2 regions of the Consotaella aegiceratis genome follow, and region 2 is predicted to be linked to the other one. Evidence: riboswitches for the same ligand, from Rfam matches in the RefSeq annotation. Region 2 holds a riboswitch; the other holds the start of a gene.
The links. A riboswitch is a leader RNA that binds a small molecule or an ion and turns the genes downstream of it on or off. The one in region 2 is predicted to bind cobalamin.

Region 1: linked by a shared signal. The riboswitch ahead of SMD10_RS17380 (TonB-dependent receptor plug domain-containing protein) and the one ahead of SMD10_RS00410 (ribonucleoside triphosphate reductase) in region 2 are both predicted to bind cobalamin.

The regions. Positions count from the first base shown of each region.
Region 1 covers NZ_JAZHFT010000028.1:25,422-29,616, reverse strand. The annotation lists gene SMD10_RS17395 (TIGR02301 family protein) at 1-503, shown strand, start outside; gene SMD10_RS17390 (hypothetical protein) at 594-854, shown strand; gene SMD10_RS17385 (hypothetical protein) at 904-1,674, shown strand; cobalamin riboswitch at 1,809-2,031, shown strand; gene SMD10_RS17380 (TonB-dependent receptor plug domain-containing protein) at 2,217-4,163, shown strand; gene SMD10_RS17375 (ABC transporter substrate-binding protein) at 4,166-4,195, shown strand, end outside.
Region 2 covers NZ_JAZHFT010000001.1:86,596-90,790, forward strand. The annotation lists gene SMD10_RS00400 (anaerobic ribonucleoside-triphosphate reductase activating protein) at 1-422, opposite strand, end outside; gene nrdD (anaerobic ribonucleoside-triphosphate reductase) at 415-603, opposite strand; gene SMD10_RS00410 (ribonucleoside triphosphate reductase) at 626-2,641, opposite strand; cobalamin riboswitch at 2,758-2,976, opposite strand; gene metE (5-methyltetrahydropteroyltriglutamate--homocysteine S-methyltransferase) at 3,052-4,195, opposite strand, start outside.

The DNA of each region.
Region 1 (4,195 bases), on a different contig from region 2:
GTCAATTCACGCCAGGCATCGGCGAAGTGGTTGATTTTGTGTTAATGTCACGCCAAACCATGGCCATGATGGCATGTCGTTTCTCCTTTGGCCCGGCGGCGGGGCTGGCCTTGGCCATGGTTCTCGTCGGCCCGGTTTGCAGCCGAGCGGAAGAGGCCGGAGCCACGCCCGATGCCGCTCCGGAGGCGGTTCAGCCGTCGAACGCGCCGTTCATGAAGCCGCTCAGCCGGCTGTCGTCGATCCTCGGATCGGTGCATTTTCTGCGCAAGCTCTGCAGCGACCCCAATGCGTCCGCCTACCGCGACGAGATGGCCGCGCTGATCGATGCGCAGAAGCCCAACGAGGCGGATCGACGCATCCTGGTGTCCAGCTTCAACAGCGGCTACCGCGCCTTCGAATCGACATACCGCACATGCACGCCAGCCGCCCGAATCGCCGTCCAGCGCTATCAAAAAGAGGGGATCGCTCTGTCACGGGAGATTAGCGCAAGGTACGGCAATTAACATTCCCTTAACGATCCCGACCGTTCGAGACTTAAAATTTGCGCGGTCGTGTTAGAGTTTTGACAACCAATGAGCCAGGGGGACCCTTTCATGATCGATTTGCAGGGCGCCGAACTCGATGAAGTCATCGCCGCCGAAAAGAAGCAGGTCGCCCTCGAATACCACAACGAGGCCTGGGCGGACGGGATTTCCGACGGCATCGAGGCCGAGATTCTCGCAGAGACCGCCATCGCTACGGCATTGACCGAGCTTGTTCGCCTGCACGGCGAGGAAGAGGTCCTGCAGTTCGTCAAGGAACTGCAGCAGCGCGTCGAATACGGAGAGTTTCGCCAGAACCGCCCCCTGCAATAGAGCCGGCAGGCGCACACTCCTGGACGCACGAGAGCGAAGGATCGGGAAGATGGCCGCGCATCGCCTGTTCCGCGTGTTGATGCAGACCGCACTTGTCGCGGGCGCCCTGGGCGCCGCGAGCAGCGCTTTTGCGCTCTCGCAGATCGGAACCGACGGCGAGGAACCGGCGAAGGAAGGCATCATCGCGGTGCCCCTGCCGCCGCTCGATCTCGATGAGACCGCGCCCACCGATACCGACGACAATGACGACGTCTCGGAACCGGAGGAAATCGTCCCGGCGACGGGGACGGACCAGCCCGATGTCGACGAGGGCGAGCCCGCCCCGGACCAAGCGACCGCGACCACCGATACGCCGACCGACGTCCTCTACGGGGACGAGGACCTTCCGCGCCCGGTGCGCGACCTGCGGCAGCGCCTGATGGACATCGCCAGGACCGGCGAGGTCGAAAAGCTGCGGCCCTATCTGGAGACCGGTCCCGAGGGCACCGTGCTGAGTTTCGGCACCCAGACCGAGGACCCGATCGCCTTTCTGAAGGAATTGTCCGGCGACGGCGAAGGTGCGGAAATCCTCGCGATCCTGCTCGAGGTCCTGGAGGCCGGACACGTGCACAACGAGCCGGGCACCGACAACGAGATCTATGTCTGGCCCTACTTCACCCAAATGTCGCTCGACACCCTGACGAAGCGGCAGATGGTGGAGCTGTTTGAACTGGTCACGGCCGGCGACTTCGAGGCGATGAAGGGGTTCGGCGCCTATAATTTCTACCGTGTCGGGATTACGCCCGACGGCCGTTGGCAGTTCTTCGTCGCGGGCGACTGAACTCCTCGCTCCGGGCGGCTCTTTCGGCGGCACGGCCGCCACGTCGAGGCCGCCGACGTTGCAAGAACTCTACACCCGCCTCCTCAGCGTCTGTCGATTGCGGCGAAATGTTGACCGCCTTTCCCGGCCCCTGTAGCAACGCGGATGGGAATGGTTCTGCCGCAAGGTGGATAAAAGGGAACGCGGTGAAGCGCTTCGGCGCCGACTCCGGGGCTGCCCCCGCAACTGTAACCGGAAAGTCGTCTTCCATCGAAGCGTGAGACGAGCACGCTTCAGCCACTGAGCCCAATGCTTGGGAAGGCGGAAGAGCGACGTCGATCCGGAAGCCAGGAGACCTGCCAATCCCGGTCACCCAGCTTTGGTACGGGGCGTGCCGAGGCGCGGTTGTCCGTGCGGTGACGTGAGCAACATGTCGCCGTGTGTCCGGATGGCCGGGGCCGGAATCGTCCGCGATTCCATGATCCACCGTTCGCTTCCGAGGAAGACCCGCGGCTCCAGCCGAATGCCGTTCGCGCATTCGCGGCGACCTCGAGGGGAACGAAATGAAGACGAAGATCCTGGTTCTGACGCTGGTGGCGGCTGCCGGTGCGAGTGCGGCCTACGCGCAAGAGGACGAAACCGCGCTCGAAACGGTGGTGATCACCGCCGGCCGCACGCCGGAAGCCGCCGAAAAGGTCGGGCGCGCCTATACGGTCATCACGGCCGAGGAGCTCGAAGAGCACCACATCCAATACGTCTCTGACGCACTGCGCCTGGTGCCGGGCGTCGCCGTCTCGCAGGCCGGTTCGCGCGGCAGCCTCACGCAGGTGCGCATTCGCGGCACCGAGGCCAACCATGTCCTCGTCCTGATCGACGGCATCGAGGCCAGCGAAACCTCGACGGACGGCTACGACTTTTCGAACCTGCAGACGGCAGGGATCGAGCGGATCGAAGTTCTGCGTGGCCCGCAAAGCGCGTTCTGGGGCTCGGACGCCGTCGGCGGCGTGATCAACATCATCACCAAGACCGGCATGCGAAACGGTCATGAAATCACGGCCAAGAGCGAAGTCGGCACCGACGGCACGGTGCTCGGTTCGGTCTCCCTCCTCGGTGGTGGAGAAACATTCGACGCCGGGGTCACGGCCAGCTATCGCCGCTCCGACGGCTACAACATCTCTCCCTATGGCGACGAGGACGACGGCGACCGGAACTTCACGCTGAACGGAAAGTTCAACGCCGACATCACGCCCGATCTGCGCCTCGACGGCTCGCTGCGTTTCGTCGACCGGAAGAGCGACTACGACGCGCAGGACTTCTCATACGACCCGGTCACCTTCGCCGCCGGGTCCTCTTACGGCCTGGTGCTCGACACCGACAATCAGACCGACACGCAAGACGTGCTCGGACAGCTCGGGCTCACCTGGACGTCGCTGGACGGCGCCCTGACGCAGGAAACCCGCGTGTCGGGCAACCACTATACGCGCGACGAACTGGAGGACGGCGACGAGGTCGAGGGCGGCTCCAAGGGCGGGCGGACGAAGGCCAGCTATCAGGCCTCCTACGCGTTCGATACGCCGTCCTTCGCGGACGCGCATCATCAGCTGACGGGGGGCATCGACTGGGAGCGCGAGACCTTTCAGTTGACGGAGCCGCGCAGCGCGGGTGCGTTGGACGACGAGAAGTCGCGCGAGACCTATGGTTTCGTCGGCGAGTATCGCGGCGAGTTCTTCGATCAGCTCTACCTGGACGCTGCCGTCCGGCACGACCTCAACGACGACTTCGCCGACGCCACGACCTTCAGCCTCTCGGGGGCCTGGGAGATCCCCAACGCCGATACGCGCCTGCACAGCTCCGTCGGGACCGGCGTGACCAACCCGACCTTCACCGAGCTCTACGGCTATTATCCGGCCTATTTCGTCGGCAATCCCGATCTCGAGCCGGAGGAGAGTTTCGGCTGGGACGTCGGCATCGGGCACGACTTCGCAGACGGCCTGGTGGTCGCCGATCTCACCTATTTCCACCAGGATCTGGAGAACGAGATCTACAGCAACGGTTCGACCGTCATCAACATGGACGGCACCAGCAAGCGCCAGGGCATCGAGGCCTCGTTGACGATCAACCCCTTCCCCGGCTTCTCCGCCACCGCAACCTATACCTATACCGACGCCGAGGATCCGGACGGTGACGAGGAAGTGCGTCGGGCGCCCCATTCCGGCTCGCTCAACGCGTCCTACCAATTCTACGAGGGCCGCGCGCGCGTCTTCCTCGACGCCGTCTTCAACGGCGAGATGAAGGACTACGACTACCACACGGGCCGCGCCACCTACTCGACCACGACGGCCACCTTGGACAGCTATACGGTGGTCAATCTCGGCGGCAGCTACAAGTTCACCGACGTGCTGGAAGGCTACGCCCGGGTGGAAAACCTGTTCGACGAGGAGTATCAGGAGGTGTACGGCTACGAGGCGCAGGGCCGCACGGCCTTCGTCGGACTGAAGGCGACGTTCTAAGGATGAGAGGCACGGCGGCACGCTGGATCGGG
Region 2 (4,195 bases):
TCTCCTCCGCCCGGCGCACCGGTGATCCGATCGTAATCGGCAAAAGGCGCCTTGATGTCGAACCCGACCCAGTCGACCAGCGGAAGCACCTCCCGCAGCCGTGCCGGATAGGCACCGCCGGTGTGAAGGCCGATCTTGAAGCCCATATCGCGAACCGTATGCATAGCCTCGGGCAAGCCCTTCTGCAGGGTCGGCTCGCCGCCGGAAAACACCACGCCGTCGAGCAGATTCCGCCGGCTTCGCAGGAAGGCGCCAATATCCGGCCATGCCAGTTCCCTATCCCCGCGGGCGGCCAGAAGATGAGGATTGTGACAATAGGGGCAGCGCCAGGGACAACCCTGGCAGAAGATCGTCGCCACGAGCTGGCCGGGCCAGTCGCAGGTGGAAAGGGGGGCGAGCCCCCCGACCCTGAGCTCAGTCATCGGCTCGTGCCGGCTCCCGGAACGAAACGCGTTCGGCGAACTCGCCCTTCTTGCCGCGATTGAAGGAGCCGACGGGACGGTGATAGCCCATGACGCGTGTCCAGATCTCGCAGGGCTGGCGCTCCTCCGGCGCCAGTTCGAGGGCTTCGGCGGGTTCGGCGGTCAGGCTCATATCGTTCATGATGGTCTCCTTTGGATCGGGGTCAGGCGGCGGCGCGCTTCTTGGCGATCGCCTCGGCATCGCATTTCGGGCAGAACTCGTGCTCGCCGGCGAGATAGCCGTGTTTCGGACAGATCGAGAAGGTGGGCGTCACGGTAACGTAGGGCAGGCGGAAGTTTTCCAGCGCCCGGCGCACCAGCTTGCGGCAGGCCTCGGCCGAGGAGATGCGTTCGCCCATGTAGAGGTGCAGCACCGTGCCGCCGGTGTATTTGCGCTGCAGCTCCTCCTGTCGGGCCAGCGCCTCGAAGGGATCATCGGTGAAGCCGACCGGCAGCTGGCTCGAATTGGTGTAATAGGGCTCGTCTTCCGTGCCGGCCTGGAGAATGGCCGGATAGCGCTTCCTGTCCTCCCGGGCGAAGCGGTAGGTCGTGCCCTCGGCGGGCGTGGCCTCCAGATTGTAGAGATGTCCGGTCTCCTCCTGATACTCCACCATGCGGGCGCGCACGTGGTCGAGCAGGCGGACGGCAAAGGCATGGCCCCATTCGGTGGTGACATCCTCCGCGTCGCCGGTGAAGTTGCGGATCATCTCGTTGATGCCGTTCACGCCGACGGTGGAGAAGTGGTTGCGGAGCGTGCCGAGATAGCGCTTGGTGTAGGGAAAGAGCCCTTCGTCCATCAGCCGCTGCACGGTCTTGCGCTTGATCTCGAGGCTGGTGCGGGCGATGTCGAGCAACGTGTCGAGGCGGGCGAAGAGGCCGTTTTCGTCGCCGGCGAAGACATGGCCGAGCCGGGCGCAGTTGATGGTGACCACGCCCACCGATCCGGTCTGTTCGGCAGAACCGAACAGGCCGTTGCCGCGCTTCAGCAGCTCGCGCAGATCGAGCTGCAGCCGACAGCACATGGAGCGCACCATGTTGGGCGAAAGCTCGGAATTGACGAAGTTCTGGAAATAGGGAAGCCCGTATTTCGCCGTCATCTCGAACAGCCGTTCGGCGTTCTCGCTCTCCCAGGGAAAGTCCGGCGTGATGTTGTAGGTCGGGATCGGAAAGGTGAAGACGCGCCCCTTGGCGTCGCCCGCCGTCATCACCTCGATATAGGCCCGGTTGATCAGGTCCATCTCGGCCTGGAGATCGCCATAGGCAAAGTCCATCTCCCGGCCGCCGATCACCGGCACCTGGTCTTTCAGATCGTCCGGGCAGGTCCAGTCGAAGGTGAGGTTGGTGAAGGGCGTCTGCGTGCCCCAGCGCGATGGGACGTTGAGGTTGTAGATCAGCTCCTGGACGCCCTGGCGCACCTCCTCGTAGGTCATGGCGTCCTTGCGCACGAAGGCGGCCATGTAGGTGTCGAAGGACGAGAAGGCCTGGGCGCCGGCCCATTCGTTTTGCAACGTGCCCAGAAAATTGACGATCTGACCGACCGCGCTGCCGAAATGCTTGGGCGGCGCGGCCTCGACCTTGCCAGGCACGCCGTTCAGCCCCTCGAAGAGCAGCGTGCGCAGCGACCAGCCGGCGCAATAGCCGGCCAGCATGTCGAGGTCGTGGATGTGGATGTCGCCCTCGCGGTGCGCGGCGCCCACCTCGGGCGGATAGACGTGGGAGAGCCAGTAGTTGGCGACCACCTTTCCGGAAACGTTGAGGATCAGTCCGCCCAGCGAATAGCCCTGGTTCGCGTTGGCGTTCACCCGCCAGTCGGCGCGGTCGAGATATTCGTTGATCGAACGCTCGACGTCGACCAGCGTCGCCCGGTCGCCGCGCTGGCGCGAGCGCTGCTCGCGATAGACGATATAGGCTCGCGCCGTGGCGAAGTGGTTGGCCGAAATCAGCGCCTGCTCCACCACGTCCTGGATTTCCTCGATGCGCGGCGCGCGGCTGGAGAAGCGGTGCGCCAGCACCTTCACTGCCTGGATCGCCAGAAGCTCGGCTTCCGCCGCGCCGAACTCGCCGGTCGCCGCACCGGCGCGCGCGATGGCCGAGCGAATCTTGCCGGTGTCGAAGGCGACCACCTCGCCGCTGCGCTTGACCACCGTCGTCGGATTGGCCGCTGCCCTAACCTGCCCCATGAATACCCTCGTATGATTCGGAACGGGGGACGAGGACAGACGACGCAATACGACCCCGAATCGCACCGCGAATCGAGAGACGCCGCGTCCTGCCGGGCCACCCCGCACCGAGGACGTTTCAAATCGGTGTCACGGCAGGTCTCCTGGCTCGCGCGTCATTGCCTGCCCCTCGCCTTCCCGGTGCTGCGTCGCGCCAGTGACGGAATCCAAGGGCAGGCTCTTCGCCTACAGTTGCGGGGGCAGCGCCGGCATGACCATCCTGGCGGACGGCGCACCGGCTTCCCTCTTAGCCCACATCTTGAATGACGCGGGAACCAATGACGCTAGATATGGTACCGAGACCGGATCGAGCGTCAACCGATTCCCGCGTCAACGGGACATCGTGACGCGGCTTCGTCGAGCCGCATCGGTCAGGATCGGGGATAAGTCCGGCGCAACTGCCGGGCCGCCTCGACCATGGCGACGAGGGCCGGCCGCGTCTCGTCCCAGCCCCGCGTCTTCAACCCGCAATCCGGATTGACCCAGATCTGATCGGGAGCCAGGCGCTCGGCTGCCTTTGTAAGAAGCTCGACCATCTCGGCGGCGTCCGGCACGCGCGGTGAATGGATATCGTAGACGCCTGGGCCGATCTCGTTCGGATAGTGATAGGCGACGAAGGCGTCGAGCAGCTCCATCTTGGAGCGCGAGGTCTCGATGGAGATCACGTCGGCATCCATCGCGGCGATCGACTCGATGATGTCGTTGAACTCCGAGTAGCACATGTGCGTGTGGATCTGCGTCTCGTCGGCAACGCCGGAGGAACAGAGCCGGAAGCACTCCACCGCCCAGTCGAGATAGGTCGTCCATTCGGCGCGCTTGAGCGGCAGGCCTTCGCGCAGCGCCGCCTCGTCGATCTGGATCATCCTGGCGCCGGCCGATTCGAGGTCGGACACCTCGTCGCGAATCGCCAATGCGATTTGCCGGCAAACATCCGCGCGGGGCAGGTCGTCGCGCACGAAGGACCAGTTGAGGATGGTGACCGGACCGGTGAGCATGCCCTTCATCGGCTTGCCCGTCAGGCTCTGGGCATAGCGCCACCAGGCGACGGTCATCGGCGCCGGCCGTGAGACGTCGCCGAAGATCACCGGCGGACGCACGCAGCGCGATCCGTAGCTCTGCACCCAGGCATGCTTGGTGAAGGCGAAGCCGGAGAGCTGCTCGCCGAAGTACTGGACCATGTCGTTGCGCTCGAACTCGCCATGGACCAGCACGTCGAGCCCGATCTCCTCCTGCCAGGCGACCACCTCGGCGGTCTTCTGCCTGAGGAACGCCTCGTAACCGACCGCATCGAGCTTGCCCTTGCCAAAGTCGGAGCGCGCCTGACGCACCTCTGCCGTCTGCGGAAACGAGCCGATCGTCGTGGTCGGGAAGGTCGGCAGGTCCAGCGCGGCATGCTGGAGAGGCCGGCGCGTGGCGAACGAGCCTTGGCGCCGCATCAGCTCCGGCGTCACGTCGGCCGCTCGCGCGGACACCGCCGCATCATGCACCTTGGCCGAGACGGCGCGTGCCGCGATC